Regions from separate parts of the Streptomyces sp. NBC_01410 genome, predicted to be linked through region 1. Evidence: riboswitches for the same ligand, from Rfam matches in the RefSeq annotation. Region 1 holds a riboswitch; each other region holds the start of a gene.

Region 1 (7,692 bases):
GAAGAGAGGAAGTTCCCCCGAGGACTCGTGATCCGGCTCTTCGCCTATCTGGTGGCGGGCCATCTGTTCGCCGCGTTCCTGTATTTGCTGTTCACGCTCGGCGACAAGAGTTAGGCGGCCGGTGGCTCACGCCTCGTCGAGGAGGCGCTCGCGCAGCCGCTCGCGGGTTTCGGCGCTCACGTTCAGGCCCTCGCTGAGGTAGCGCTCGGTGTCGCCCCAGGTCTGCTGGATCGTTTCGAAGGCCGCGTTCAGATACTCGGCGCGCGCGTCGAAGAGCGGGGCGAGCAGTTGCATCACTTCGGGGGACATCGCGGCCGGAGAATTGTCGCCCCGGCGGACCAGATAACGGCGGTGCGGGTCATTGGACTTGAGGTAGTCGGCCTCGATGGCGTCCCGCTCGACACCGACCGCGAGCAGCGAGACCGCTATGGACAGACCGGCGCGGTCCTTGCCCGCCGCACAGTGCATCAGCGCCGGGACGCTGTCCTCGGCCAGCGCGTGCAGGACCCTGCTGTGCTCGGCGGTGCGCTCCTTGATGATCCTCCGGTACGACGCCGACATCCGGCCGGCCGCCTTCCCGTCCGCGAGGATCGAGCGCAGCTGGTCGAGATCGCCGTCCCGGACCATCTTCCAGAACTCCGCGCCGTCGGCCGGGTCGGTGAGCGGCAGATTCACATTGCGCACGCCGGGCAGCTCGACGTCCGGGCCCTCAAGGCGCATGTCGGCCGCGTTGCGGAAGTCGAAGATCGTGTGCAGACCGAGCGTGGCGAGGAACGAGGCGTCCGACTCGGTGGCATGGGCCAGATGACCGCTGCGGAAGAGCCGGCCGTGCCGCACCCGCCTGCCGTCCACGGTCGGCAGGCCGCCCACATCACGGAAATTGCGCACTCCGGTCAGCTCGGGCTCTGTCGAGGGGGCCTGCGGCAGTTGCTGCGTCACGTGGGCTCCTGAGGTGACTGCCGTCGGCGCTCCTCGCCGACGATGGCGCTTTCCCGACGATACGACATCGCTTTAGCGGGCAATCATTTCGATCTGTCGGCGAGCAGTTACGCACTCCACACGTCGTCCTCGCCTGGCTCCAGGCGCAGCACTACGGCGAACAGCCGCCGCGGCTCAGGCTGCGCGGTCTCGATCCTGCGGCGGTCTACGCGTGCCCGGACACGGGTGCCCTGCACCGTGGGTCGGTACTGCTGCACCACGGGCTGCACACGGGACTCAGGGGTGATCTGGACGCCACGGTGATCCGGCTGCGGCGGCTCGGGCAGAGGTAACCGTGACCGACAGGTACGGAGAATACGCCCGAAAAGGGACAATCGGCCGCCGGGGAATTTCTCGGTAATGGCAGATCCGAGGGAAAAGTGAGCCTGATCGGTCGATAGTCATCAAATGGTGCTTCTGTCCGAATTGGACGGTTCGACATAACCTGCCCCGTCTGCAATGGAGATGGGGCATGCGTCGTGAGCAGGATCATATTTGTCACGGTGTGTGGTGGCGTGACGGATACGAAATCCGTTGCCTGGCGGGGCGGGGAAGATCATTGATAGACGGAGCGTAACGGGAATTCTCCGGCGATATCACGCCGACTCGTGATCCGTAATTGCGGCAGCTTGTTCCTTTCGGCTCGGCTCGTTTACGTTCACGGCAATCCGGACGGACCGCCAAATCCTGCCGCCGCCCGGAATTCGAACCCACCCACGTGTGGCAGGAGCGGGGGACCCAGGTAGTACGCCGATTCCGCACTTCCGGAACGGCTCGGGGTTAAGCAGCGCAACCGCGCGGCCGGGCATCTCCAGCCCGAACCCGACAGCTCACCTCGCCGGCGCCGGAGAGGAAAGCGCCATGCCCGCAAAGGGTAAGCACCGCCGTCCCAAGACCAGCCCGATCACCCGCGGTTTCGTCGCAGCGGGCACAAGTGGCGCCGCCATCGCGATCCCGCTCATGGGTGCCACCGGGGCCCACGCCGCGGGCAAGACCGCCCCCGTCGCGACCTCGTCGCACACGGCAGTGACCGCCGCCGCGGCACCCGCCGCGTACAAGGCTCCGCACAAGCCGGCCGCCGCACCCACGACGTACTCGGTCGTCGCCGGTGACTATCTCTCCAAGATCGCGGACGAGCACAATGTCCGCGGTGGCTGGAAGAAGCTGTACCAGGACAACCGCGAGCGGGTCGGTGACAACCCCTCGCTGATCCACCCGGGCCTCAAGCTCACCCTCGGCACCACAGCGAAGGCGAAGGCTCCCGAGAAGTCGCAGCACCGCGAGAAGAGCCAGGACCGGACCGCCGCCAAGACCGCGTCCAAGGCTGTCACCAAGGCCGCCGCCAAGACCGTGTCCAAGGCCGCCTCCAAGGCCTCCACGGACTCCGGCTCGGCGAAGAGCGCCCCGCAGACCAGCAGCTCCGGGTTCACGACCCCCCTCGACGGCGCGACCGTCATCACGCCGTACCACCTCTCCGGCTCGATGTGGTCCAGCGGTTACCACACCGGTGTGGACTTCGCGGCCTCCACCGGCACCACGGTCAAGGCCGTCGGCCCGGGCACCGTCGTCTCCGCCGGGTGGGGCGGCGCGTACGGCAACGAGGTCGTCATCCAGCACGGCGACGGCAGCTACTCGCAGTACGCCCACCTCTCCTCCCTGGCCGTCTCCGCCGGCCAGAGCGTGAGCGGCGGCCAGCAGATCGGCCTCTCCGGCTCCACCGGCAACTCCACAGGACCGCACCTGCACTTCGAGATCCGCACCGGCCCGAGCTACGGCTCGGACGTCGACCCGCTGGCCTACCTGCGCCAGCACGGCGTCACCGTCTGACGCCCGTCCGACGCGGCGATCACGCTCTCGTCCCCTCGTGCCGCAGCCCGCGGCGCGGGGGGACGCGGCGTATTCCGCCCTGGACGAATCTTGGGCGGTGGCAAAGATCACCCCTCGTCAACCCCTCCTTACGGTCGCGTAGGTCACATACGTAAGGGGAGGATCAGTACTTGTGGCAGACGATTCGAGAACAGAGATCAGCGGCGGATTCGGGTCGTACGCGGCGATCGGTGACAGCTTCACCGAAGGCGTCGGCGACCCGGGTCCCGACGGGATGTACGTCGGCTGGGCGGACCGGTTCGCGGTCCTGCTCGACGACCGGATGCCGGAGCACACCTTCAGGTACGCCAACCTCGCCGTACGTGGGCGCCTCCTCGACCAGATCGTCTCGGAACAGGTGCCAAGGGCGAGGGAACTGGCCCCGGACCTCGTGACGTTCTGCGCCGGCGGCAATGACATCATCCGGCCCGGCACCGACCCGGACGACGTGGCCGAGCGCTTCGAGCGCGCGGTCGCCGACCTCACCGGCGCCGTGGGGACGGTCATGGTGACCACGGGCTTCGACACCCGCGGCGTGCCGGTGCTGCGCCATCTCCGCGGCAAGATCGCCATGTACACCGCGCATGTACGGGCCATCGCCGACCGTTACGACTGTCCCGTACTCGATCTGTGGTCGCTCAGGTCCGTCCAGGACCGGCGCGCCTGGGACGCCGACCGGCTCCATCTGTCGCCCGAGGGGCACACCCGGGTCGCGCTGCGAGCCGCCCAGGTCCTCGGCATCGAGGTGCCCGCCGACCCCGACCAGCCGTGGCCGCCGCTGCCGCCCCGTGGCACGCTCGAAGTGCGCCGCGACGACATCCAGTGGGCGCGGGAGCATCTGGTGCCGTGGATCGGCCGCCGGCTGCGCGGCGAGAGCTCCGGCGACCACGTGGAGGCCAAGCGGCCGAATCTGCTGCCCCTGTGACAGCGGCGGGGTGAACACGGGGTCGGTCCGGCGGCCCCGCAGCTGACTGTCAGATCTGTGCCGCCAGGAGTTCCGCCGCGCCGATCAGCGCCGTACTGCCCTCGCCCGTACAGGCGTGCGCGCCCGCCAGCGCGCCGAGCCGGGCGCTCTGCTCCAGATCACGGCCCGCCAGCCGCCCGTAGAGAAAGCCGCAGACATACGCGTCGCCCGCGCCGTTGGAGTCCACCACCCGGGCGGGCGGCGCCACCGCGGGGACCGGCCGCGGGGTGCTGCTGCCGTCGCGGGTCAGCAGATACGAGCCTCCCGCACCGGCCGTCGCGATCACGGCCTCGGCCCGTCCGTCGCGCAGGATCTCCCGCATCACCGACGCGATCCGCTCGCCCGCGCCCGCCGCACTGAGGAAGACCAGGTCCGAGCGGAGCGCGAACTCCCGGTGGTGGTCGGCCAGTCCGTCCCAGTCGTGCAGATCGGTGGAGACCGGGACGCCCAGCTTCTCGATGTCGTCGTACAGGAACCGCGCGAAGTTCACGATCGAGAGATGGACATGGCGGGCCCGGCGCAGATGGGGAAGGTAGACCTCGCGCGGCATGCGCAACTCCTCAGGATCGCGGGCGTCGTAGAACGACATCCGGCGGCCCGAGGGATCGACGAGATTGACCGCGCGCCGGGTACCGGCGGGGGAGATGAGCGGCTCGAAGTCCACCCCGCCCGCGGCGAGCCGGTCCTGGACCTGGCGTCCGGGCCAGTCGTCGCCGATGTAGTCGAGGAGCGTGACCTTCAGTCCCAGTGCCCGGCACCCGAGTGCCACATTGCCGCCGGTGTGGCCGGGCCATTCGCGGATCGGGCCGACGCCGACGGAGTCGACGAGCGGAACCGGCAGGGAGTCGACGCGGACGACCGTGTCGACGCCGCTGCCGCCGACGACCAGCACATCCTGTGTGTTGTAGGGGAGTTGATCGGTCTGCTGATGCTGCGAGGGGTGAGACACAGTCGCCCAGTATGACTGCCCAGCCGGGTCGGCGTAGCGGCGGGCGGGGTCAGCGAGCGACGGCTGTCAGCGCCTCGCGTTCCACACCGAGCTCACGGGCCAGCGCCTCGTCGGTCCACTCCAGCATCGCGGCGCGCGAGAGCGATCCCGCGTACGAGGTCATCTGCACGGCGAGCCCGTCCAGAAACGCCGTCAGCCGCCAGGCCGTTGCCGCCGGGTCCTCGCACGGGAACTCGCCGGCCGCCGCGCCCTCCGCGATGACCTCGGTCAGCGCGGCCTTCCACTGCTGGTCGAGATCGCGGGCCACCTCGCGCAGTGCGGGTTCACGCAGTGCGGCTGCCCAGCCCTCGATCCACAGGCGCCAGCCCTTGGCCGTCCCCGTCGGCGCGTACCAGCGGACCGCGGCGCGCAGCCGGCGCAGCGCCGTGGTGCGGCGGCCCAGCAGTTTGCGCAGATGGGCGAGATCGCCGTCGGCGGCATACGCGAAGGCCGCGGCGACGAGCTTCTCCTTGGTCGAGAAGTGGTAGAGGACCAGGGCGTTGCTCACGCCCAGCGCGGAGGCGACATCGGCGATCCGTACGGCCGCGACACCGTGTTCCTCGATCTGCTCGACGGCGGCGCCGAGCATTTCCTCACGCCTCTCCGCCACGTTCAACCGGACTCTGGCCACGTGCTCACCCTACACAGCCGATCTTGGACGCGGCCCGTACACCGTGTGGTCGAGCGCGAGCGCCCCGCCGGGGTGCGCGAGCAGGGGATTCACGGTGACGGCGGCCGACCGCGGGTCGAAGTGGGCGTCGAGCGAGGTCGTCATCTGTACCGGCCGAAGCGCTCGGCGATGACCGGCAGCCGGTCGGCGACGATCGCGTGCGCGGCGGCGCGTGGGGTCGTCCCGTCCGCCTCGGCGCGCGCCAGCATCTGGCCGATCAGCGCCCTCATCGAGCGGCGGGTGTAGGCGAACGCCTCGTCCGCGTCGGCGTCGATGTCCCCGAACAGCGTCCACCACCACCACGCGTTGGTACCGGAGTTGACGACGACATCGGGCAGAACGGTGATCCCGCGCCGCGCGAGCATCTCCTCGGCGTCCGGCAGCACCGGCATGTTCGCCGCCTCGACAACCAGGCGAGCCGTGATCTGCGCCTGGTTGGCCGTGTCGACGGCGTACGAGACGGCCGCGGGTACCAGCACCTCCGCGTCGGCGGACAGCCAGGCGTCGCCCGGCAGTTCCAGATCACCGGGCCGCAGGGCCGTACGGTCGACGGTGCCGTACGAGTCCCGCGCGGCCAGCAGCGCGTCGACGTCCAGGCCGTCCGGGTTGGCCATGGTGCCCTTGATGTCGGCGACGGCGACGATCTTCAGCCCGGCGCGGGCGAGGAAGCGGGCGGTCGCGCCGCCCATGGTGCCGAGTCCCTGGACGGAGACGCGCGTTCCCTCGTGCGGCACCCCTGCCCGGTCGAGCGCGACGAGGACCGACTCGGCGACGCCGCAGCCACCGACGAGCTCGTCGAGGCCGATGCCGTCGACCTCGACGGCGAAGGCGTCCGCGAGCCGCTTGCGCGCGGAGGCCTCGTCGTCGAGGAGGTGGTAGACGGCCTGGATGGAGGAGACGAGACCGGCCTCCTCGGCGGCGCGGTCGACGATGTCCTGGGTGAGCCCGAGGTCCTCGCCGGTGGTCCACATCGTCTCGATGTACGGGCGCACGGCGCGCAGATAGCGCACGAGGATCCCGTACGCCCGCGGGTCCTGCGGGTCGCAGTCGATGCCGCCCTTCGCACCGCCGAGCGGGATGTACCGACCGTCCGGGTTGTAGTGCAGGGCCTCCTTCATCGTCATCCCGCGGGCCAGCCCGGTCACCTCCTCCAGCGTGCAGCCCTCGCGCATACGCAGTCCTCCGCTGGACACCCCGCGTACGAGCCGGTCGATCACCAGATGGCCCTGGCGCCCGGTGACATGGTCGGTCCAGGTGAGCGACAGCAGGGGAGTGGTGGTCATCGGACGGTCTCCTCGGGAACGGTGATCACGGTGGGGCCCGGGGTGGCCAGGGCCCGGGTGAGTGCGGTGGCGAGCGCGCCGGGGGTGGGGGCGTGCACACCGTGCCCGCCGTAGGCGCGGGCGAGGGCGGGCAGATCGACGGGCGCGAAGTCGACGGCGGCCGGTTCGTCGCCGCGGGCGGCCATCTCGTCGCGGATCTCCCCGTACCCACCGTTGTCGAACACCACGACGGGCAGGGGAAGTTGAAGCTGAGTGGCGGTGGCGAGCTCCTGCACGGAGACCTGGAGCCCGCCGTCCCCGCTGAGCGCGATCACCTGGCGGTCCGGGTGCGCGGTCTTGGCGCCGATCGCCGCGGGCAGGGCGTAGCCGAGGGTGCCGAATCCGGTGGGGTGCAGATAGCGGGCGCCGGGGCCGATGGGCAGATGTGGCAGGGCCCCGTAGTAGCAGCACTGTGCGCTGTCGGAGGTGATGACGGCGTCGGCGTCGAGGACGCCGCGTATCGCCTGGAGGTAGGGCAGCCAGCGGGCGTCCCGCTCCCGGGTCTCGTCGTCCCGTGCGAGACGCAGAGTGGCGACCTCCTCGGCGGCACCGGGAGAGCCGTCCCCGATGTCGTCGGCTCCGCTCCCCGAATCCCGTACGAGACGCAGATCCACGGCACGCGGCACGGCATCCCGCCCCGTACGCAGCGCGGTGACGTTTCCCCCGGCCCCTCGGCCCGCTCCGGCGTCCCCGCACGCGGCCAGCAGCGCGCCGAGCACCTGTTGCGCGTCGCCCACCAGCGCGACGTCCGCCGCGAGTGCCGCGTACATCTGCGCCGGGTCCACGTCGACACGCACCAGCGTGCCGCGTAGGGGCGGCGGCTCCGACCACAGGTCGGACTCGGCCAGTTCGGTCCCCACCGCCAGTACCACATCGCGCTCGGTCAGCCACTTCTGTACGGCCG
Region 2 (7,692 bases), 3.0 Mb from region 1:
GACCCCGGCCGCCCAGATCGCGCTCACCCTGCGCGCGGTCGGCGGTCTGACGACGGCCGAGATCGCCCGCGCCCATCTGGTGCCCGAGGCGACGATGGCGCAGCGCATCAGCAGGGCCAAACAGAAGATCAAGGGCGTGGCGTTTCGGCAGCCGGGGCCCGAGGACCGCGATCAGCGGCTCGCCGCCGTGCTGCAGGTGCTCTACCTGATCTTCAACGAGGGCTATACGGCGACCTCCGGCAGGGATCTGCACCGCGCCGACCTCGCCGGTGAGGCGATCCGGCTGACCCGGGCCGTGCGCAGACTCCTGCCCAGCGACGGGGCGGTGACCGGGCTGCTCGCCCTGATGCTGCTCACCGACGCCCGCAGCGCCGCCCGCACCGGACCGCACGGCGAGCTCGTCCCGCTCGACGAGCAGGACCGGGGCCTGTGGGACGCGAAGGCGATCGCCGAGGGGACCGCGCTGGTGGAGGAGGCCCTGTCGGAGGGACCGGCGGGGGCGTACCAGCTGCAGGCGGCGATCGCGGCCCTGCACGACGAGGCGGCGCGTGCGCAGGACACCGACTGGCCGCAGATTCTCGCGCTGTACGACCTGCTCGTACGCCGTGCTCCCGAGCCGATGGCCGAGCTGGGCCGTGCGGTGGCCGTCGCCATGGTGCACGGTCCCGAGGCAGGGCTCGCCGAAGTGGCCGAACTGGAGGACCGGTTGGCGGGGCATCACCGGCTGGACGCCGTACGGGCGCATCTGCTGGAGAAGGCGGGGGATGCCGAAGGAGCCAGGGCCGCCTACCAGTTGGCGGCCCGGCGCACGCTCAGCGTCCCGGAGACGCGCTATCTCCAGATGCGGGCGGCCCGGCTGCTGCCCCCGAAGTAGCTTCCCCGTGTCTCTGGACAACCCGCAGGTCAGAGGCGGATTTCCGGCTTCCGTTCGCTGTTGCAGAGTGGTGACAGTACGGGGATTGCCCGGCTGATCTTGAGCGGTGAGGATGAGCACATCGCCGTTAGCCGGGACCGAACAGGGCAGGACGGAAGGCGAGTTCTGATGCGGCTCGCCACGCGAGCTCTCTCATCCCGTACCACCGCCTGCCGCGGCGCGCTCTGTCGCGTTGCTCTCTCGGCCGACTGCTGCCCATCCAGCGGCAGTCAGGCCCCTAGTCGATTCCTTGGGGGGAGTCCACCATGTCCGCTCGCTTCGTCTCCGCCGCCGCGCTCACTGTCGCCGCCGCCGTCGGCACCGCGCTTGTCCCGCTCAGCGCCCACGCCGCCCCGGTGGCCCCCCAGAAGCCCCTCACCATCGAGCTGGGCACTCCGGCGCCGGCCGGGCCGCTGACCCGGGGCGTGGCGAGCGAGACGTTCACGTTCACCGTGAAGAACTCCGCGGACAAGCCGGTGGACTTCCAGCCGTGGCTGATCGGGGACACGGACGGCGCGAGCCCCATCGCGGCCTCGCACGTCGTCTTCGACGTGCAGCCGGTCAACGCCCCGGCGACCGACGAGTTCGTCAGCCAGGAGGGCACGGGCGCGCAGGGCGTGTTCTACCCGGCCGCGAAGGGCAAGAGCGCCTCCTTCTCGGTGCCCGCCAAGGGGGAGCTGAGCTGGAAGGTCTCCGTCGGCCTCGGCAAGAACTACCCCTCCAACAACGGCAATCTGAAGTTCCTGGCAGACGACCTCGCCGAGAACACCAAGCGCGAACAGGACGACACCCTGGTCTTCGAGGCCAGCCCAAAGATCAACACGGGGCCCGCCTCGATGATGCTCGAGACCGACGAGAACGCTCCCATCAAGCCCGGCACAGCGGGCACCGTCGACATCGTCCACCAGCTCAAGGGCGGGGTGACGTTCGACTCCGACCTGAGGACCATCCTGGAGGTCGCCGAGGAGCCCGGCTCCACGGTGAAGATCCCCGAGCTGGTGATCGAGGAACTGGGCGAGGACGGCAAGTACACCAAGGTCAAGAAGTTCAAGGGCGAGGAGAAGTGGCAGCCGGCGGACGTCAGCAAGAGCCACATCTACAAGCGCACCAGGCTTCGCGTGAGTGTCATCGACTTCAAGGGCATCCAGAAGCCGGTCAAGCTCACGCTGCGCGCGACGACCGGGCTGACCGAGGGCAACACCCATCCGTTCCTGGGGGCCGAGGGCAGGATCACCGTCGCCCCCGAGCGCGGCACCACCTCGCCGAGCGCGACGCCCTCGGCGACGCCGTCCGCCACGCCCTCCGCGACCGCTTCCGCCACGCCCTCTGTGACCCCGTCCTCCTCGGCCACGGCGGTGGCCGGCGATAACACCCCCGTCACCACCACCGGAGCCCTCGCCAACACCGGATCCTCCGGCTCCACCCGGTACGCGGCCATTGCCGCTGCCGTCCTGATCGCGGCCGGCGGAGCCCTCACGGCACTGCGTCTGCGGCGCCGCTGAACAAAATGGATTTGATCTTGCTCCGGATGGCGTAAGGTGGTGTTCACCGACGCGGGGTGGAGCAGCTCGGTAGCTCGCTGGGCTCATAACCCAGAGGTCGCAGGTTCAAATCCTGTCCCCGCTACTGACGACAGTGGCCCGGCACTCGACAGAGTGCCGGGCCACTGTCGTGTACCGGCTCCGAGCATCGCTCGGTTGGCCGACGGCGACTCGCCGCCCGGCGCGGCTACGGCCAGCCTGGGAAGGGCGCGGTACCGTCCGCAGCCGTGTGGGACCGGGCAGGAGAGCACCCGTGGCCGAGCCAGAGCAGGGCGGAGCGGACATCTCCCGCGGATTCGTCCGCCTGCTGCCCGCCCTGATGATCGTCGGCGGCGCGATCTTCGACCTCGCGACGCCGCCCCGGTTCACCGCGGTCCCGCTGTTCGCGGCCGCGCCGCTGATCGCGGCCCCCATCTTCACCTGGGTCGGCACCCTGCTGGTCGGTATCGCGGCGATCCTCGGCGTGACCGGGCTGCACTTCTACAACCACACCCTCTCGCAGATCACGGCGTTCACCGAGCTGACCACTGTGATCACCGTCGCGGGCCTCGCGCTGCTGATCAACCGGGTCGTACGGCTCGGCAGCCAGCGCCTCGCATCGGCCCGGGTGATCGCCGAGACCGCGCAGCGCGCCGTGCTGCCGACCCCTCCGGAGCGGATCGGGGGGCTGCACGTCGCCGCGCGGTACGAGGCGGCGCAGGCGGACGCGTTCATCGGCGGCGACCTCTTCGCCGTACAGGACACGCCCTTCGGGGTGCGGCTGGTCGTCGGGGACGTACGGGGCAAGGGCATGCAGGCGGTCGAGGCGGTGGCCGTGGTCATCGGGGCGTTCCGGGAGGCCGCCGAGCAGGAGAGCTCGCTGGAAGGGGTCGCCGCGCGGCTGGAGCGGGCGCTGGTGCGCGAGGGCGCGCGGCACAACCTGGACGCGGTCGAGGGGTTCACCACCGCCGTACTGGCCGAGATCCCGCGCGGTGATCGTGTCGTACGGATCGTGAACCGGGGCCATCCGGAGCCGCTCCTGCTGTACGCGGACGGGAACGTGAACATCCTGGAGCCGACCGAGGCCGCGCTGCCGCTCGGTATGGGCCTCGGGATCTGGCCGGACCGCTCGGACGCGCACCGGCTGCCCCCCGGGGCCACGCTGCTTCTCTATACGGACGGGCTGTCCGAGGCGCGCGACAGGAGCGGCGTCTTCTACGACCCGGGCCGGCGGCTGGCGGGGCGGCTGTTCCCCGGGCCCGAGGAGCTGCTGGACGCCTTGGTGGACGACGTACGACGCCATACGGGTGGCGGCTCGACGGACGACATGGCGCTGCTTGCGGTCAGCCGCCCCGCGGAGGGGCAGCAGGAGCGCCGCAGGACCGTGCCCGTGATCGGCGCGGGCGGGCGGGACGGCGGGGATCAGGGCGGCGAGTGAAGGCTCTGGCGGCCCGGCGTCGTGAAGCCGGACGGGGTTGGGAACGGTACGTAATCGAGAGGCACCCCTCCGCATAACATTTGATGCACCGTCAGGTGACGGGACATGGCGGATGGTGCATGAGGGGCGATCAACTCACCCCACTCCGGGCGCTTGTGTCCGGTTAAGTCCCGGCGATGTTGTTAATGATCAGTCGGAACAGCTTGGAATCGGGCCCCGGTGTCTATTAACGTTCGATAACGCAGCGCGGTCGTCCCAGTCGTCGCAAGAGGCGGCACCGTGCGCACGCGCCGAATTCCGCAAGGGAACCGGGGAACCACCAATTGGGGTGAATCGGGCATCTTTTGCCGCTCTTGTCCGCGGCGGAAGCGCCCGTAGGAGACCTTCCTGCTCCGAACCCGTCAGCTAACCCGGTAGGCGAGAAGGAAGGAAAGGAGCACGCCTCAGTGGCGTCCAACAAACCTGCCCCGACAGCACCCTTCGAAACTGACTTCTTCGGCGACGAGGTGGCAGAGCGGGCATGGGAGGAGTGGAACCCCACCGAGGACTCCGTCCGTCCGGTGCGCGGCCGGCACCGTGTGATGAAGCAGCGCGGCGGACTCGCCCGCAGCTCCACGGTGCTCGGGGTCGGTGTGATCGCCGCGGTCGGCGCGGGCGGCATGGCCACCGCGCAGAGCAAGCCGCCGGTCTCCATATCGCTCCCCGACTCGATCTCGGACAACCTGCCCGACGCCAAGTCCCTTCCCGGCGTCGGCTCGTTCATGTCCGACGAGTCCTCGGACGCCGACGCCGGGAACACCGCTCCGCTCACTTCGGCGACGCTCGCCGCTGACACCGGCACCGGCTCCAGGGCCGAGGCGCAGGGCTCCGCCGGTGAGGCGCTGCGCGCCCGCATCCTCCAGCAGGCCGATCAGCAGCGGGCCGAGGCGGACGCCGAGGCCAAGGCGGCCGCGGAGAAGCTCGCGGCCGAGAAGGCAGCGGCCGAGGCGAAGGCCCAGCAGACCGCGGCGGAGGCCGAGGCCGAGGCGGCGAAGCTCGCCGCCGAGAAGGCCGCGGCGGAGAAGGCGGAGGCCGAGCGCCTCGCCAAGCTCGCCGCGAGCTACGCGCTGCCGACCTCCTCGTACACGATCACCTCCACCTTCGGCGAGGCCGGATCGATGTGGTCTTCGGGCTACCACACCGGCCTGGACTTCGCGGCCCCGACGGGCACGCCCCTCAAGGCCGTGCACAGCGGCACCGTCAAGTCGGCGGGCTGGTCCGGGTCTTACGGCTACCGCACGGTGCTGGAGCTCGAGGACGGCACGGAGATCTGGTACGCCCACCAGTCCTCGATCTCGGTCAGCGTCGGCCAGAAGGTGTCGACCGGCGAGACGATCGGGCGCGTGGGCGCGACCGGCAATGTGACCGGCGCGCATCTGCACCTCGAGGTCCACACGGCGGGCGGGACCGGGATCGACCCGATGGCCTGGCTGCGGGACAAGGGCCTGACCGTCTGATTTCTCCGTGCGCCCCCTCGCGCCGCCGCTCGGCGCGAGGGGGCGTTCTGCGGATGCCCCCATGTGCGCGGTGCTCCGCACTCCCCTGAACGCCGGCAGTTCTGGCGCTCACCCCCCGACGCCAGGGCTGCCGGTCTCTCCTGCCCCGGTCGCGTACTGCACGCAGGCGGAGCAGGCCGTACCGGCCTAGGAGCGGTACGGGTTGTAGCCGCCGTAGTCGCGGTGCGGGGGCGGGGTCCATACCCGGCCCGTCGCCCGCGCGGCGTAGCTCAGCGCGGGAGACGCGACTTCCTTGCGCTGCCACAGGTGGTGCAGCAGTTCCTGCTCGCGCTCCATGAAGTCCGGGCCCGCCGTGCCGCGCTGAGCCCGGTGGCGCAGAAACGCCAAGGTCGTCGCGAACCGCTCGTACTCCGAGACGGCGTGGGCCGCGGCCGGTCCGTGCGTACGGCGGGCGATGTCGCGGGCCATCGTGCGCGCCCGCATCGAGGAGAGCGCGCGCGGCTCGTCGGCCGTCAGCCAGCCGGCCGCCGCGTATGCGGGCAGTTCGGTGGATATCGTGCGCAGTTCGCGCTGCCGGGTCCAGATCGTGAGCCAGGTCAGCAGCCCGAAGACCGGGACCATGAAAGCCCCGTACACGGCATAGAAGCCGAACGGGCCGAAGAGCGACGCCGAGCCGTTCCACAGCGCGTGCATGCCCATCGCGAGGGCGAGGCCCAGCAGCGGCAGCGCGATCCGCCGGAACCGCTGGCGCCGTGCGGCGAGCGCCGCGATCCCGAAGCCGATGCCTGTGAGCACGGTGAAGAGCGGATGCGCGAACGGCGACATGACGACACGTACGAAGAAGGTCGCCGCGGTCACCGATGCCAGGCCCGAGGTGCCAATCTCCTGGTCCTCACCGAAGGCGTTGCCCAGGTAGAGGATGTTCTCGGTGAAGGCGAAACCGGTCGCGGTGAAGCCCGCAACGACGACGCCGTCGACGATCCCGGTGAAGTCCCGTCTGCGGAAGGTGAAGATCAGCAAGATCGCCGCGGCCTTCGCGCTCTCCTCGACGACCGGGGCTATGACGGTCGCGCCGAGCGTGTCCGCGCTCGCCGGGTCGGCGGTCGCGGTGGCTATCCAGCGGGTCGCGAAGGTGTTCGCGATGATCGCGACGAGGGCGGCGGCGAAGGCGCCCCAGGCGAACGCGAACAGCAGATTCCGCCAGGGTCCCGGCTCGACCCGGTCCAGCCAGCGGAAGGCCGCGGCGAGAAGCGGGACGGGCAGGGTGGCGAGGCCCAGTCCGACCAGGAAGCCGTGGGTGCCGGTCTGTTCGCGTACGAGAGCCAGGATGACGAGCCCGGAGAGGGCGAGCAGGGTGATGACGACCCCGGCCCGAACCGCCTTGCTGCGCCAGAGCCGGGAGGCTCGCCGCGGTTTGTACCGCCAGCGGGCGCGCTCCGGCACGGCATCGAAGAGCGGCTGCTCGTCGAAGGCCGGGACCGCCGGATGCGGTGGGAGGTGCTGCGGAAACGACTCGGACACCTGATGACCCTAACGAGGCACACTGACACCTGGCGATGGTGCACGGCACACTACCGAGGGTTACGCCGACTCCAACACGCGGCGGAACAGCAGGTCGTGCACCTTGTGACCCTTGTCCAGGCCCTGCCCCTCGAACCGGGTGAGCGGCCGGAAGGCGGGGCGCGGGGCGAAGCCGCCGTGCTCCTGGGTGGTCTCGAATTCCGGATGCGCCGAGAGCACGTCGAGCATCTGCTCGGCGTACGGCTCCCAGTCGGTCGCGCAGTGCAGGATCGCGCCGGGCTTCATACGGGGCGCGGCGAGACTGAGGAACTCGGGCTGGATCAGCCGGCGCTTGTGGTGGCGCTTCTTGGGCCAGGGGTCGGGGAAGTAGACGCGCAGCCCGTCGAGCGAGCCGGGCGGAAGCATCTCGCGGAGCAGGATGATCGCGTCGCCGTTGGCCACACGGATGTTGGACAGTCCGTTCCGCTCCGCGAGACCGAGGAGATTGCCCTGCCCGGGCGTGTGCACGTCGACGGCGAGAATCCCGGTGCCGGGATCGGCGGCGGCCATCTGCGCGGTCGCCTCGCCCATCCCGAACCCGATCTCCAGGACGACCGGCAGCCCGCCGAACATCTCCTCGAGATCGAGGACGCGCTGCCCGTCGATGTCCATGCCCCACCGGGGCCAGAGCCGCTCCAGGGCATCCCCCTGCCCGACGGTCACCCGACTCCGCCGCGGCTGGAAGCTCCGGATCCGCCGCTCATGATGCGACCCGGCGGGATCGGCAGCGGGGCCCCCGGGGAACCGCGGCTCGCTCTTGGCGCG
Region 3 (7,692 bases), 4.4 Mb from region 1:
GGACGCTCCGGCGGAGTCGGCCGCGCCGTGCGTCGTGCTGCGCAACGACGAGGAGCAGTACGCGATCTGGCCCGCCGATCGCCGGATTCCGGACGGGTGGCGCCGGATCGGCGGACCGGCGTCCGCCGCGGAGTGCGGGAGCCTGGTCGAACACCTGTGGACCGACATGCGGCCCGCGAGCGCCCGCGCCGAGGGGCGGCCTCCGGGATCCGGGCCGGGCACCGTGCCCGAGCTGGTCCGGGAGCGGGCGCGGGATGAGCCGTCCGCTCTCGCGGTGCTCTCGGACGAGGGCCGGCTCAGCTACGCCGAGCTGACCGGCCGCGCCGACCGGCTTGCCCTCGAACTGCGGGAGTCGGGCGTCGGCGCGGAGTCCGTCGTCACCGTGTGCCTCGACCGCGAGCCCGAACTGATCGTCGCGCTGCTGGCGGTGCTGGGCTCCGGCGGCGCGTTCCTCCCTCTCGACCCGGCGACTCCGCAGCAACGGATCGTCGCACTGGTCGGGGAGACCGGTTCACGCCACATCGTCTCGAGCCGCGAGCACGCCCCGTTGTTCGCCGGGTGCGAGGCGCGGATCGTCTACGCCGGGGAACAGGCCACCCAGGGACCGCTGGAGGGAATTCCGCCGGCACACGGCCCCCAGCCGGACGACCTGGCATACGTGATCTACACCTCCGGATCCACCGGGCCACCCAAGGGGGTGATGATCACCCACCGGTCGCTGGCCCACTCCCTCGCCGCGGTGGCCCGGGCATACGAACTGAGGCCCGACGACCGGGTGCTGCACGCCGCGGCGCTCGGCTTCGACACCTCGCTGGAGCAGGTCTTCGCCACGCTGATCAGCGGCGCGACGCTCGTCCTCGCGGGAACCACGACATGGGCACCCACGGACCTGCTGCACCGCCTCCCCGAGCACGGGATCTCCGTCGCCGACCTGACCCCCGCCTTCTGGCACCGGATCGTCTCCGTCGCGGACCGCGGCGAGATCCTCGCGTCGCTGAGGCTCGTCATCGTCGGCGGCGAGATCGTCACCGCGAAGGACTGCCGCGCCATTCTGCACCGGATGCCCGGCGCACGGCTCGTCAACGCCTACGGGCTCACCGAGACCACCATCACCTCCACACTCTGCGACCTGAACGAGGAGGTGCTCGCGGCCCCGGACACCGCCGTAGCCCCGATCGGAAGGGCCCTGGACGGGAGTCACGTCCATGTGCTCGACGCCGAACTGCGCCCGGTGCCGGCGGGCGAGCGCGGCGAGATATACATCGGCGGCGCGGGGCTGGCGCGCGGTGTCTGGCGGCAACCCGCCCTGACCGCCCAGCAGTTCCTGCCCGACCCGCACGGCTCCGCTCCGGGGGACCGGATGTATCGCACCGGGGATCTGGGCCGCATGCGCCCGGACGGCAACCTGGAAATCCTGGGCCGGGTCGACGACCAGATGAAGATCCGCGGGTTCCGGGTCGACCCGGCCGAGATCGAGGCCGCGCTCGTCTCCCACCCGGAGATCGGCCAGGCGATGGTGGTGGCCCGGGCGCGCGACAACGGCGACCGGCACCTCATCGCGTACTACACGCTGGCCGCACCGCCGGCCGGCGGCGAGGCGGCGCTGCGCACGCGGCTGCGGTCGGCACTCGCCGAGGTCCTGCCGGGCTACATGATCCCGGCGGCCTTCCACGCGGTGGAACAACTGCCCGTCGCGCCCAGCGGAAAGCTCGACCGCAAGGCCGTGCCCGAACCCAAGCCCGCGGCGACGACGCCCACCGCCGACGACCGCCCGGTGCCGCAGGGGATGGCCCAGTTGTGGGGCCAGATCCTGGGTGTGGAGTACGTCCGTCCGCACGACGACTTCTTCGAGCTGGGCGGCAACTCGCTGCTGGCCATGGAGATGCTCGCCCGGACCCGCGTCATCTTCGGCATCGGCGTCACACAGATCCGCGAGCTGACCCGCTCACTGCTGCGGCAGCCGATGCTCGCCGCTTTCACCGAGTCCGTGCGCCAGGCACGTGCCGGCACACTGGCCCACCCGGAAGGCGGGAGCGTCGACTTCGCCGCCGAGACCGATCGGAGCGTTCCGGCGATAGGCCATGACGCGCCGGCTCCGCACCCTGAGCAACCCGGCGACGTCCTCCTCACCGGGGCGACGGGGTTCTGCGGCGCGTACATGATCGACGAGCTTCTGCGCAGGACGACGGGACGGATCCTGTGTCTGGTCAGGGCCTCCGACGAGCTCGACGGCATGGAGAGGATCCGCGCGAGTCACAAGCGGTACGTCCTCAGCGATCTGTCCAGCGAGCGTGTCCAGCCGGTCGTCGGCGACCTGGCCAAGCCCGGACTGGGGCTGCCTCCCGGCCTGTTCGAGGAGCTGGGGTCGACCATCGACGCCGTCTACCACTTCGGCGGCCAGGTCAACTTCATCTACCCGTACCACGAGTTGCGCGCGGCCAACGTCGAGGGAACATACGAGATCATCCGCCTCGCCGCCGACAGGGCAGTCCCCGTCCACTTCACCTCCAGCATGGCGGTGCTCGCCGGATTCGGGCCGGCCGGGGTGCGCGAGGTGACAGAGAGCACGCCGCTTCGCTTCCCGGACTATCTGTCGGTGGGATACGTGGAGGCCAAATGGGTCGGCGAGGCGCTGCTGAAGAAGGCGTCCGATGCGGGCCTGCCAGTCGCCATCTACCGCCTGATGGACATCACGGGCGGCAGCGGAACCAGCGTGATGAACACCAGCAGCGAGTTGGCCGCCCTCTTCGGCTTCATCGCGCGGACCGGGCTGTGCCCTGACGTCCGGCTGACGCTGGACTTCCTGCCGGCCGACCACCTCGCCCGCGCGATCGGACACATCTCCACCCACCATCCCGCACGCGGCGAGGTCTACCACCTCACCAACCCCCGTTCCACGCTGCTGCATTCACTCGCCGAGCGCCTGCGCCAGCGCGGTTACCCGGTCCAGGAGATCCCCTACGCCGAGTGGATAGCCGTTCTGGTGAAGTACGCGGCCGGGCACCCCACCGACCCGATAACCCCGTTCGTCCCGCTCTTCGTCGACCGTTGCAGCCGCGCCGACATCACCGTGAGCGAGATGTACTTCCAGGGCGTTTTCCCGGAGTTCACCCGCGACAACGCGGAACGGGCGCTGACGGACGCCGGGATCGACATTCCGCCGGTGGACGCGGAGATGATGGACCGCTTCATCGACTACCTTTCCCAGGCCGACTACGTCCGGCCCGGGAACAGCCAAGGGCACGGAGCGTCACGGTGGTGAACCGATGCCCCGACTGGGAGGCGCTGGACGTACGCAAAGCGGCGCCCGACGGTCCGGTGGCCTTCTCCGCCGACCTCAGTCCCGCCAGCCTCCTGGCGGCATACCGCGCCGGGGTCTATCCGTTCCCGGCGTCCGACGAGTACACCCGCGTCCTCAACGAGGTGGTCTTCGCCGATCAGGTCGAAGAGGGCCACATCCCGCTCGTGGGGGAGGAATCGGCCGATCCCTACGCCGTCTCCTGGTGGTCGCCCGACCCCAGGCCGGTACTGCCCGTCTCGGCCGCGCACCTGAGCCGGAGCCTCGCCCGGCGGGTGCGCAACCAGCTGCCGTGGTCGACGAGCCTGGACCAGAGGTTCGAGCAGGTCGTCCGCGAATGCGGCGCCGACCGCGACCCCCTGTGGCTCACCGAAGAGCTGATCGCAAGCTTGATCCGCCTGCAGGAGCTGGGTCATGCCCACAGCGTCGAGGTGTGGGAGGACGGCGATGTGGTCGGCGGCGTCTTCGGCCTCCAGGTCGGACCGGTCTTCAGCATGGACTCGATGTTCTTCCACCGTCCCGGTGCCTCGAAGGTCGCGGTGTCCGACCTCGCGGCGCGCTTCGCAGAGGCGGGCGGCGCGCTGCTCGACGCGCAGCGGGACAGCCCGCACGTCCGCGGCCTCGGCGCCCATCTCGTACCGCGCGAGCAATACGTGCGGGACCTGCGCGGCACCGCGCCGGGCAGCCTCCCGATACCCACCGCCACCTTGCCGGCCGGCCGCCTCGCCCAGCCGAGGGGACCGGGCTGACCGCGCCCGTCGCGTCGCTCACCCATTGGGTGAACCATGTCGGCGCTCCCCCGCCCGCCCGGGATGAAGCGCGGCTCCCGTCGGCATTCAGGTGAACGGCACCGCGACTGGCGGTACCGCCCTGGCGAGCGCCACCGAGGACGGCGAACCTGAATGCGGCGGCCGATCACCAGCCGCGCCCAGACCACGGCATCCCTCGTCGGAAAGGTCCGCCCGGCATGTCACTCACCTATCCGGACCGGGTCCACACCGCCCTCAGGGTGGGCGGAGCCTGCGTCCTGCTTGCCCTGGCCGGCTGTTCGAGCAACGGCGACGGCAACGGCAATGACACCGCCACCCCCGCAACCACCAGCGCCTCATCCGCCCCAAGCACCTCCAACGTCGGCGCGGCGAACATCGCGATCAAGAACTTCACCTTCATCCCGGCGACACTTCAGGTACGCCCCGGAACGAAGGTCATCGTCGAGAACCAGGACTCGGTCACGCACACCCTGACCGCCACCGGGGACAAGCCATTCGACACCGGCGACATCGATCCCGGCGAAACAGCCACCTTCATCGCTCCGTCCACATCCGGCAGCTATCCCTACATCTGCACCATCCACACGAACATGAAAGGCACCCTCACCGTGAGCTGACGCCCCGGGTCGGCTCACACCGCAGGACCCAAAGCCAGCCAGGCTGCGACGGCTTCGGCGATGGGCTGACCGGTCTCCAGTTGGACGAAGCCGAACTGCCCGCCCTGATTGCACTCCAGGAACCACCAGGTGCCGTCACCGTCCTCAGCGAAGTCGAAGGCGCCGTACGCGAGCTGGGCGAGCGACATATAGGCGCCGACCGCCTTCGCGATGCGGGTGGGTACCTCGGCCGGAGCCCAGGCACCGCCGTTGTCGGCGAAACGCCAGTCCACCTCGTCCGGGTCGGACGCCCGCCGCGCGGCGAACAGCTCGTCCCCCACACAGGTCAGCCGGATGTCCGCACGCTTGGGCACGCGCTGCTGCAGGAGCGTGGGGCCGGCGGTCACCGCGCCGAAGTCGGCGTCCGGCCCGACGGGGGTGGTGGGCAGTGCCAGCGCCGGGTCGCCGGGATGCGCTCCCGAAACCGGCTTCACGACGAGGTCCGGGTACTGGGCGGCGAACTCGCGCGCAACCCGCGGAAAGCCGGTGATCAGCGTGGGGGGTACGGCGAAGCCGCTGCGGTGGGCGACGCGCAGCTGCCACGGTTTCCAGCGGGCCTGCGCGGCGGCCGCCGGATGGTTCATCCAGCGCACCCCTGTGCAGTTCAGCGTTCCGTACAGGGCCTGTTCGGCCTCGGCGGTGAGCCATGCGGACTGATGGGCGGCACGCGCTGCCGGACGGCCGGGCCTGCGTACCCAGACCGAGCGCAGTCCGCTCATGCTCACCACACGACCACCGGCCGACAGGTGCCCGTCGAAGTCGCCCCGCACGTATTCGGCCGACACGGCAACCTGGCCCGGGAGATCGGCAGGATCCAGGCGTACGACCGGGACTCCCGCTCCATCCAGGACGGACACCACCATGTCCGCGGTCACGTCCTCCTCGCAGGTCAGTACGAGCACGGTCATGGGGCGACCGTCAGTCATCGAAGTGCGTCTGGGAACCGGCGGTGGACGTGGTGGTGCCGCACGCCAGCAGCAGGTCGCGGTCGCTGATGGCCGGGCGGCCGTCGGGCAGGACGTTCAACTGACGCAGGGGGTCATAGGCGTAGGGGACCACGGCCGGCGGGTTCACGGCGGGCCGGGCGTAGTTCAGTGCGAACGGTCTCGCGTCCCAGCCCGTCGAGACCACGGTGCCGCCGGTTGCTGCGGTTTCGGCGTCGATGGGGCCGTCGAGCCGGCGGGTGGTGGCGTGGGGGTGTGGGACGCGGTGTCTTCCGACTGCGGATATCACGGTGGCTCCTACTCCGAACGCCTGCGAGGTGAGCTGTCGGGTTCGGGCTGGAGAGTTGCCCGGCCGTGGTTCTCACGGCTTCACCCCAAGCCGCCGGATACGCGTTGTCCCGTACGGCGCAAGTGGGTCCCCCGCTCCTGCCTGCGGTGTGGTGATGTGCTGCCGCGCGCCGGGGGCAGGATTCGGCGGTCCGGCCGCGCGGTGTTCGACTTCTCCGAACGCCGAGCACGTTAGGGGGACCTTGTGTTCGAGCACAAGGTCTCCACAAGCGGACTTGCATCAACTGGCTTTTCCTACAGGGGAGTTCGTGATATGTACGCCCGGTACCCCCGGTAAGGGGGGATGCGTGCAGGCGTTTGCGTGTGGACAATCCAGGCTGCTATGACGGTGTCGACCCGCGACCACAGCGCGTCTGGCGGGCGGCCATCGGCTGCGTCCCGCGCGGCGGCTGGGTGAAGTGGCGGGGTGGAGGCCGAGCAACTGGCGGACCCCGACCAGGTGCGGATCAGCGCCCGGCAGCACGGCAAGGAGATCTTCGCCAGCGTGGTCACCTCACCCTGGCCGCCGTACCCAGCGCGCACGGCGCCTGACATGCGCCCCTTACGCCCCCGCCGCAGACCCGCACCCCGTAGGCCGCGGTCAGTCCGACCGGGGCTCATCGGGCGGGGTCGGCGGTGGCGGCCGCGTCCCGCAGCGCGTCCAACAGGCCGCGCAGGGCCGGCTGTTCGAGGGCGGTCTCCCGGGCGGCGGCCGAGATCACCCGGAGCGGCTCGGGGTTGCGGACCGGGCGCACGACGACACCGGGGTGCTGGTTGCGCAGCCCGAGCCGCGGCATCAGACCCACGCCGAGACCGGCCGCGACGAAGCCCTGCGCGGTGGCGTAGTCCTCGCTCTGGATGACGAAGTCGGGGCTGAAGCCGGCCGCCGCGCAGGAGTCGATGACGGGTTCGAGGCAGGGGCCGGGGGGCTCGCTGCCGACCCACTGCTCACCGGACAACTCGTGCAGGTCGATCACCTCCTTGCCGGCGAGCGGATGGCCGTGGGGCAGTACGGCCGCGTACGGGTCGTCGAGGAGGTGGACGAGCCGGAAGCCGTTGCCTGTGCGGTGCTGCGCCTGGACGACCACGGCCAGGTCGGCCCGGCCCCGCGCCACCTCCTGGAACGGGTCCTCCGGGTCGGTGAGTTCGAGGTCGACGCGGACGCCGGGGTGCTCGGCGCGGAGTCTGGCCAGGGCGGGCGCCACCAGCGTGGAGCCGGCCGTGGCGAAGTAGCGGACCGACAGCCGGCCGGTGCGTCCGGCGCGGAGGTCGGCGAGCGCGGTCTCCGCCTGGGCGACCGCCGAGCCGATCAGCGCCGCGTGCTCGGTGAGCAGCAGCCCGGCCGCCGTGGGGCGCACCCCGCGGCCGACCCGCTCGAGCAGCGCCGTACCTGCCTGTTTCTCCAGCGCCGCCACCTGCTGGCTGACGGCGGACGGGGTGTAGCCCAAGTGGGCCGCGGCGGCGGTGACCGTACCGCTGGTGACCACCGCGCGCAGGACCTGCAGTCGCTTCACATCAAGCATGTAGCACAGGTTAACAGTATGAGTAGAACCATTTGCTTGTCCTCAAATCTTAGCTGAGGCACCTTCGTAGGACAGCGACGAGAAACCCACCGAACGAGAATGGGGAAACGCCATGAGCGACAACAGCGGTGCGCGGGGCCTGTGGGGTGGATTACGGGTGGCCGTGCTCGCCCT
Region 4 (7,692 bases), 830 kb from region 1:
ATGAACTCGCCGCCGACCGTGACCGCCAGACCCACCCGGTCCACGTAGTCGTGATGGGTGAAGTGGTGGACGTCCTTGGCGGAGAGCCTGGGGTACGGCGCGAAGAACCGGTAGTACTTCGACTCGTCGGAGACCTGTTCGTAGAAGCTGACCAGACGCTCGGCGTCCTCGGTGGTGATGGGCCTGATGTGCGCGGTACCGCCGTCACGCAGCACCACGTCCGCCTCCCAGTGATCGGGGTAGGCGTGATCCGGCTGGGTCTGCATGTGTGAAAGCGTACGGCTCACCCACCGGTCGCGGGTCGGTTCGGGAGCACGCCGCGACACATGAGAGACTGGTCTAGACAACCGTTGAGACTTGAAGGGCAACACCATGGCTGAGCGCCGCGTCAATGTCGGCTGGGCCGAGGGCCTTCACGCCCGCCCCGCTTCCATCTTCGTCCGTGCCGCCACGGCTGCCGGCGTCCCCGTGACGATCGCCAAGGCCGACGGCAACCCGGTCAACGCCGGCTCCATGCTCGCCGTGCTCGGCCTGGGCGCGCAGGGCGGCGAGGAGATCGTGCTCGCTTCCGAGGCGGACGGCGCCGAGGCGGCCCTGGACCGGCTGGCCAAGCTGGTCGCCGAGGGGCTCGAGGAGCTTCCCGAAACGGTCTGAGCGGCTGAGCAGAATGCGCCCGGCGGCACGCAGCCGCGGTCTCCCGAATTGGGGCGACCGCGGCTGTGCACATTTTCCGGTCCGACGTTCATTTCCGCGCCCGGCTCCATGAATTCGGGCAGCAGAAAAGAAGCCCCGCGAATATCCTTCCCTTTGTATACGGCGCGCCTGTTAATGGCGGACGCTCGTGGTGTTTACGGCATGTTGCGAAGTCCTCACCCGCTCGGGACGGCGCAGCCGGTGCGCCGACGCGGCCCGCTCCGCGTGCACAGCCGTCAGCGCGCGGGCCCGCTCCACGTCGCCGCGCGCCACCGCGTCCACGATCGCGCCGTGCTCCGCCCAGGAGTCCACGGGCGTGGCGGGCTGTTCGACGGCGTACATCCAGGCGATCTTGTGCCGCAGCTGGGTGAGCAGGGCGATCAGCCCCGGGCTGCCGGAGGCCTGGGCGAGGGTCTCGTGGAACCAGCCGCCCAGTGAGCGCAGGTCCTCGCCCTGGCCGCGGCGTGCGCGCTCCTGGCCCAGCCTGACCAGGCCGCGCAGGACCTTCAGGTGCGCTTCCGTACGCCGCTGTGCCGCGCGGGCCGCGCCGAGGGGCTCCAGCAGCATCCGGACCTCCAGCAGGTCGGCCGCCTCCTGCTCGGTGGGCTCGGCGACACAGGCACCCGCGTGCCGGCGGGTGGTGACGAAGCCCTCGGACTCCAGGGTGCGCAGGGCCTCGCGCACCGGGACCCGGGAGACGCCGTAGCGGCGCGCCAGCTGCTCCTCGGTGAGCCGGCTGCCGCGCTCGAATACACCGGAGACGATGTCGTCGCGGATCGCCGTGCATACCGAGTGCGCGGGAATGCGCATGACCGAACCTCCGCTTTAATCCGCGCGAAACGCAGCCGATTGGCGTCTGTTCGGTGACTCTATTGCAGTGGGCCGGATTTTCCGATGGCACCCGGGAATCCATGGATATCTTTTGGCCAGGGCTCCGAACGCCGAAGGCCCCGGCAGGAAGCCGGGGCCTTCTCGCGCGCCCGCGCTCGGGCGCTGTTCTGCTGTTCTCAGACGCTGACGCCGTGGGCGCGCAGGTACGCGAGGGGGTCGATGTCGGAGCCGTAGTCGGGGCCGGTGCGTGCCTCGAAGTGGAGGTGCGGCCCGGTGGTGTTGCCGGTCGCGCCGGAGAGGCCTATCTGCCGGCCCGGGGTGACGCTCTCGCCCACCGAGACCGAGATCGAGGAGAGGTGGCCGTACTGCGTGTACGAGCCGTCCTTCATCTTGATCACGACGTTGTTGCCGTAAGCGCCGCCCCAGCCGGCCTCGACGACGGTGCCGGAGCCGACCGCGTGCACGGTGGTGCCGGAGGCGGCGTGGAAGTCGATGCCGGTGTGGCTGCCGGAGGACCAGACGGCGCCGCCGGTCTTGTAGCCCGTGGAGACGTACGAGCCGCTGATCGGCGCGACGAAGGAGTTGAGGCGCTTGCGCTCGGCCTCGCGGGCGGCGCGCTCCTTGGCCTCGCGGGCGGCCTTGACGCGGGCCTCGGCCTTGCGCTTGGCCTCCTCGGCCGCCTTCGCCTTGGCGATGGCCTCGGCGGCCTCCTGCTTCTGGGCGGCGGCCTGGTCGGCGATCTGGTCCGCGAGGGTGTCGGCGGTGACGACCTGGGTCAGGCCGGTGTCCTCGACGGGGGCCATGCCCGGGGTGGCGGCGAGCGCCGGGGAAGCGAGGGTTCCGATGACGCCGGTGGTGGCAAGGGCCGCTGCGCCCGCCATGTTCGCGCTCCTGCGCGACAGGCGGCTCGGGGCACGGTGCTTCCCGGTGGCACGGGTGAACGCCATGAAGTGGCTGGTCCTTTCCTTCCTTCTCGCCTACCGGGTTAGCTGACGGGTTCGGAGCAGGAAGGTCTCCTACGGGCCCCTCCGTACGGATACGAAGGCGTCCGATTCACCCCAGGGACTGAGTGGGTCCCCGGCTCCCCAGGCTCGCGCCAGACGGGGACTCGGCGATGGCTGTCCGATGCCGCGGATGCGACGGGCTACTGGCGAACAGCCGGACCGACGCTAGGCGGGCCGACTTTCAATCACCAAACAGACAGGCCCTTTTGTCGTGCATCCCACAGGGCAGACAGGCAGCCTCCGCAATAAACCGGACATAGCACGGAACCCCGGCACCGCTTGGATGCCGGGGTTCCGCTTGTCTGTTGCGCCGGGTTCAGCCGGAGTTGTCCGGATCGCGCGAGGGGCAATCAGCCGGTGACAACGGTCACTTCGCCGATACCCAGCGCCCTGACAGGCTCCTCGATCTGCGAGGCGTCTCCGACGAGCACCGTGACCAGACGGTCCACCGGGAAGGCGCTGACGGCCGCCGCCGTCGCCTCCACGGTGCCGGTCTCGGCCAGCCGCACGTACAACTGCGCCTGGTAGTCGTCCGGGAGGAACTGCTCGACCTGGTCGGCGAGCGTGCCCGCGACGGACGCGGCCGTCTCGAACTTCAGCGGCGCGACACCCACCAGGTTCTGCACCGCGACGTCACGCTCGGCGTCGGTCAACCCCTCGGCGGCGAGCGTCCGCAGCACCTTCCACAGGTCGTCCAGCGCCGGTCCGGTGTTGGGCGTGTCCACCGAGCCGCTGATCGCCAGCATCGAGGCGCCCGAGCCGTCCGGGGCGGACCGCAGCACCTGGCCGAAGGCCCGTACGCCGTAGGTGTAGCCCTTCTCCTCGCGCAGCACGCGGTCCAGGCGCGAGGTGAGGGTGCCGCCGAGGCAGTACGTGCCGAGCACCTGCGCGGGCCATACGCGGTCGTGCCGGTCCGCGCCGATCCGGCCGATCAACAGCTGGGTCTGCACGGCGCCCGGGCGGTCCACGATGACCACGCGGCCGGTGTCTTCCGCCGTGATCGGAGGTACGGGGCGGGGCTTGGCGCTGTCGCCCGTCCAAGTGCCGAAGGTCTCGGCGAGAACGGCGTCCAGGTCGACCCCGGTGAGGTCTCCGACGATCACCGCGGTGGCTGTGGCGGGCCGGACGTGCGCCTCGAAGAAGGCACGCACGGCCGCGGAGTCGATCCGGGCCACCGTCTCCTCGGTGCCCTGGCGGGGGCGCGACATACGGGCGGCGGCCGGGAAGAGCTCCTTGGAGAGCTCCTTGGCCGCGCGGCGGGCCGGGTTGGCCGTCTCGTGCGGGATCTCGTCGAGGCGGTTGCGTACGAGCCGCTCCACCTCGCTGTCGGCGAAGGCGGGCGCGCGCAGGGCCTCGGCGAGCAGGCCGAGCGCCTTGGGCAGCCGGGAGACCGGGACCTCCAGGGAGACCCGGACGCCGGGGTGGTCGGCATGCGCGTCAAGGGTGGCGCCGCAGCGCTCCAGCTCGGCGGCGAACTCCTCCGCGGTGTGCTTGTCGGTGCCCTCCGACAGGGCGCGCGCCATGATCGTGGCGACGCCGTCGATGCCCTCGGGCTCGGCGTCCAGCGGGGCGTCGAGGGAGAGCTCGACGGCCACCACCTGCTGGCCGGGGCGGTGGCAGCGCAGCACGGTCAGGCCGTTGTCCAGTGTGTCGCGCTCGGGGGCGGGAAACGCCCAGGGCCTGGCCTCCCCCGCCGTGGGCTGCGGGTGGTACGTCATCGTCACGGCAGCGTCGCTCACTGGTCCGCCTCTTCCTCTTCGTTGCTTCCCTCGGGCGCCGAGACGGGTTCGTACACCAGCACCGCCCTGTTGTCGGGGCGCAGCCGCGCCTTGGCGACCGCCTGCACCTCCTCGGCGGTGACCTCGAGCACCCGCTGCACGGCGGTCAGCGCCAGCTGCGGGTCGCCGAACAGCACGGCGTACCGGCACAGTTCGTCGGCGCGGCCCGCGACCGTGCCGAGCCTGTCGAGCCACTCGCGCTCCAACTGGGCCTGCGCGCGCTCCATTTCCTCGGGCGTGGGGCCGTCGGCGGCGAACCGCGCCAGCTCCTCGTCGACCGCGGCCTCGATCTCCGGGACCTCGACACCGCCGGACGTCTTGACGTCCAGCCAGCCGAGAGAGGGGGCGCCGGCGAGGCGCAGCAGACCGAACCCGGCGGCGACGGCCGTCTGGTCGCGTCGCACCAGACGGTTGTGCAGCCGGGAGGACTCGCCGCCGCCGAGAACGGTGAGCGCGAGATCCGCGGCGTCGCACTCGCGGGTGCCGTCGTGCGGCAGCCGGTAGGCGGCCATCAGCGCCCGCGCGGGGACCTCCTCGCGGATCTCCTCGCGCAACTGCTCGCCGATGACCTCGGGCAGCGAGCCGTCGCGCGGGGGCTGCTTGCCGTCGTGCGAGGGGATCGAGCCGAAGTACTTCTCGATCCAGGCGAGCGTTTCCACCGGGTCGATGTCGCCGACGACCGACAGCACGGCGTTGTTCGGCGCGTAGTACGTACGGAAGAAGGCGCGGGCGTCCTCGAGGGTCGCCGCGTCCAGGTCGGCCATCGAGCCGATCGGGGTGTGGTGGTACGGGTGGCCCTCGGGGTAGGCGAGAGCAGTCAGCCGCTCGAAGGCCGTGCCGTACGGGACGTTGTCGTAGCGCTGGCGGCGCTCGTTCTTGACGACGTCGCGCTGGTTCTCCATCGACTCGTCGTCGAGTGCGGCGAGCAGCGAGCCCATCCGGTCGGCCTCCAGCCAGAGCGCCAGCTCCAGCTGGTGGGTGGGCATGGTCTCGAAGTAGTTGGTGCGCTCGAAGCTGGTGGTGCCGTTCAGCGAGCCGCCGGCCCCCTGCACCAGCTCGAAGTGACCGTTGCCCTTGACCTGCCCCGACCCCTGGAACATCAGGTGCTCGAAGAGGTGAGCCAGGCCGGTACGGCCCTTGACCTCGTGCCGCGAGCCGACGTCGTACCAGAGGCAGACCGCGGCGACCGGGGTCAGATGGTCCTCGGAGAGGACCACACGCAGGCCGTTGGCCAGCCGGTGCTCTGTCGCTGTGAGGCCGCCGGAACCGGCCTGCGCTGTGGCCGTGTGACCCATGGGCATGTACGTCCCTTCGATCGCGATGCTGCTTGTCTTTGTCAGCCCTGCCACTTTAGAGGGGGAGGTCTGGGACCGGGCGGCGTCGCGGGCCGATGCCTGTCGCCTGGCGGCGTTCCCGGGTCGCGGTCGGCGTTGTCAGTGGGACGGTCCACAATGGTCGGCGTCAGTTCCAGACCTGGTACGTGAAGGAGCAGCAGCCGCGATGGCCCGCCGCAGCACGAAGACCCCGCCTCCGGACGATTTCGAGGAGAAGATCCTCGACATCGACGTCGTGGACGAAATGCAGGGCTCCTTCCTCGAGTACGCCTACTCGGTGATCTACTCCCGGGCCCTGCCGGACGCACGTGACGGTATGAAGCCGGTGCACCGCCGGATCGTGTACCAGATGAACGAAATGGGCCTGCGCCCCGACCGTGGCTATGTGAAGTGCGCCCGCGTCGTGGGCGAGGTCATGGGCAAGCTCCATCCGCACGGCGACGCGTCGATCTACGACGCCCTCGTGCGGATGGCACAGCCGTTCTCCATGCGCCTGCCGCTCGTCGACGGGCACGGCAACTTCGGCTCGCTCGGCAATGACGACCCGCCCGCCGCCATGCGGTACACCGAGTGCCGGATGGCCGACGCCACCAGCCTCATGACCGAGTCGATCGACGAGGACACCGTCGCTTTCGAGTCGAACTACGACGGCCAGGAGCGCGAGCCCGTCGTGCTCCCCGCCGCCTACCCGAATCTGCTGGTCAACGGCGCGTCCGGGATCGCGGTCGGCATGGCGACGAACATGCCGCCGCACAATCTGGGCGAGGTGATCGCCGCCGCCCGCCATCTGATCAGGCATCCCGGCGCCGACCTCGAGACCCTGATGCGCTTCGTCCCCGGTCCCGACCTGCCGACCGGTGGCCGGATCGTCGGCCTGAGCGGCATCAAGGACGCGTACGAGTCGGGCCGCGGCACCTTCAAGATCCGCGCGACGGCCTCCGTGGAGGACGTCACGGCCCGCCGCAAGGGCCTGGTCGTCACCGAACTGCCCTTCACGGTCGGCCCCGAGAAGGTCATCGCGAAGATCAAGGACCTGGTCTCGTCGAAGAAGCTCCAGGGCATCGCGGACGTCAAGGACCTCACCGACCGCTCGCACGGACTGCGCCTGGTCATCGAGGTCAAGAACGGCTTCGTGCCCGAGGCAGTCCTCGAGCAGCTCTACAAGCTGACGCCGATGGAGGAGTCCTTCGGCATCAACAATGTGGCGCTGGTGGACGGCCAGCCGCTCACGCTGGGGCTCAAGGAACTGCTCGAGGTCTATCTCGACCACCGCTTCGACGTCGTACGCCGCCGCAGCGAGTTCCGGCGCACCAAGCGGCGCGACCGGCTGCATCTGGTCGAGGGCCTGCTCGTCGCCCTGCTCGACATCGACGAGGTCATCCGCCTCATCCGCTCCAGCGACAACTCCGCGCAGGCGAAGCAGCGGCTGATCGAGCACTTCTCGCTCAGCGAGATCCAGACGCAGTACATCCTGGACACCCCGCTGCGCCGGCTGACCAAGTTCGACAAGATCGAGCTGGAGAGCGAGCGCGACCGGCTGAACGGCGAGATCGACGAGCTGACCGGCATCCTGGAGTCGGACAACGAGCTGCGCAAGCTGGTCTCCTCCGAACTGGCCGCGGTGGCCAAGAAGTTCGGCACCGAGCGGCGGACCGTGCTGCTGGAGTCGGCGGGCACGCCCATCGCCGCGGTGGCACTGGAGGTCGCGGACGACCCGTGCCGGGTGCTGCTGTCCTCGACCGGCCTGCTGGCGCGTACGGCCACCGGCGAGCCGCTTGCCGACGACGGCGGCAAGCGCACCAAGCACGACGTGATCGTCTCGGCCGTCCCGGCGACCGCGCGCGGCGATGTGGGGGCGGTGACCTCGACCGGGCGGCTGCTGCGGCTTGCGGTGATCGATCTGCCACAGCTGCCGGACACGGCGTCCGCGCCCAATCTCTCGGGCGGCGCGCCGGTCGCGGAGTTCCTGTCGCTGGACGCGGACGAGCAGATCGTCTGTCTCACCACACTCGACGAGTCCTCGCCGGGCCTGGCGCTGGGCACCCTGCAGGG

What was found. A riboswitch is a leader RNA that binds a small molecule or an ion and turns the genes downstream of it on or off. The one in region 1 is predicted to bind cyclic di-AMP.
Positions count from the first base shown of each region.
Region 2: it holds a riboswitch for cyclic di-AMP, as region 1 does, so the genes downstream of both, OG741_RS19235 (M23 family metallopeptidase) here and OG741_RS33160 (peptidoglycan DD-metalloendopeptidase family protein) in region 1, are expected to answer to the same signal.
Region 3: it holds a riboswitch for cyclic di-AMP, as region 1 does, so the genes downstream of both, tgmA (putative ATP-grasp-modified RiPP) here and OG741_RS33160 (peptidoglycan DD-metalloendopeptidase family protein) in region 1, are expected to answer to the same signal.
Region 4: it holds a riboswitch for cyclic di-AMP, as region 1 does, so the genes downstream of both, OG741_RS29515 (M23 family metallopeptidase) here and OG741_RS33160 (peptidoglycan DD-metalloendopeptidase family protein) in region 1, are expected to answer to the same signal.

Region 1 is NZ_CP109530.1:7,241,413-7,249,104, forward strand. It holds gene OG741_RS33145 (DUF6126 family protein) at 1-114, shown strand, start outside; gene OG741_RS33150 (tyrosine-protein phosphatase) at 127-939, opposite strand; partial or broken gene OG741_RS33155 (GH36 C-terminal domain-containing protein) at 1,062-1,271, shown strand; cyclic di-AMP (ydaO/yuaA leader) riboswitch at 1,680-1,835, shown strand; gene OG741_RS33160 (peptidoglycan DD-metalloendopeptidase family protein) at 1,840-2,805, shown strand; gene OG741_RS33165 (SGNH/GDSL hydrolase family protein) at 2,978-3,769, shown strand; gene OG741_RS33170 (carbohydrate kinase family protein) at 3,819-4,697, opposite strand; gene OG741_RS33175 (TetR/AcrR family transcriptional regulator) at 4,807-5,427, opposite strand; gene OG741_RS33180 (hypothetical protein) at 5,437-5,571, opposite strand; gene OG741_RS33185 (Glu/Leu/Phe/Val dehydrogenase dimerization domain-containing protein) at 5,568-6,749, opposite strand; gene OG741_RS33190 (thiamine pyrophosphate-dependent enzyme) at 6,746-7,692, opposite strand, start outside.
Region 2 is NZ_CP109530.1:4,213,813-4,221,504, reverse strand. It holds gene OG741_RS19255 (RNA polymerase sigma factor) at 1-874, shown strand, start outside; gene OG741_RS19250 (hypothetical protein) at 1,180-2,415, shown strand; tRNA gene OG741_RS19245 (tRNA-Met) at 2,466-2,539, shown strand; gene OG741_RS19240 (PP2C family protein-serine/threonine phosphatase) at 2,708-3,871, shown strand; cyclic di-AMP (ydaO/yuaA leader) riboswitch at 4,150-4,306, shown strand; gene OG741_RS19235 (M23 family metallopeptidase) at 4,318-5,367, shown strand; gene OG741_RS19230 (PrsW family intramembrane metalloprotease) at 5,554-6,888, opposite strand; gene trmB (tRNA (guanosine(46)-N7)-methyltransferase TrmB) at 6,949-7,692, opposite strand, start outside.
Region 3 is NZ_CP109530.1:2,865,638-2,873,329, forward strand. It holds gene OG741_RS13145 (amino acid adenylation domain-containing protein) at 1-3,262, shown strand, start outside; gene OG741_RS13150 (leucyl/phenylalanyl-tRNA--protein transferase) at 3,259-4,047, shown strand; gene OG741_RS13155 (cupredoxin domain-containing protein) at 4,266-4,685, shown strand; gene tgmB (ATP-grasp ribosomal peptide maturase) at 4,700-5,632, opposite strand; gene tgmA (putative ATP-grasp-modified RiPP) at 5,643-5,855, opposite strand; cyclic di-AMP (ydaO/yuaA leader) riboswitch at 5,961-6,116, opposite strand; gene OG741_RS13170 (LysR family transcriptional regulator) at 6,613-7,518, opposite strand; partial or broken gene OG741_RS13175 (DMT family transporter) at 7,631-7,692, shown strand, end outside.
Region 4 is NZ_CP109530.1:6,411,077-6,418,768, reverse strand. It holds gene OG741_RS29530 (GNAT family N-acetyltransferase) at 1-266, opposite strand, end outside; gene OG741_RS29525 (HPr family phosphocarrier protein) at 373-654, shown strand; gene OG741_RS29520 (GntR family transcriptional regulator) at 826-1,503, opposite strand; gene OG741_RS29515 (M23 family metallopeptidase) at 1,701-2,471, opposite strand; cyclic di-AMP (ydaO/yuaA leader) riboswitch at 2,484-2,648, opposite strand; gene OG741_RS29510 (M16 family metallopeptidase) at 2,879-4,267, opposite strand; gene OG741_RS29505 (pitrilysin family protein) at 4,264-5,607, opposite strand; gene OG741_RS29500 (DNA topoisomerase (ATP-hydrolyzing) subunit A) at 5,807-7,692, shown strand, end outside.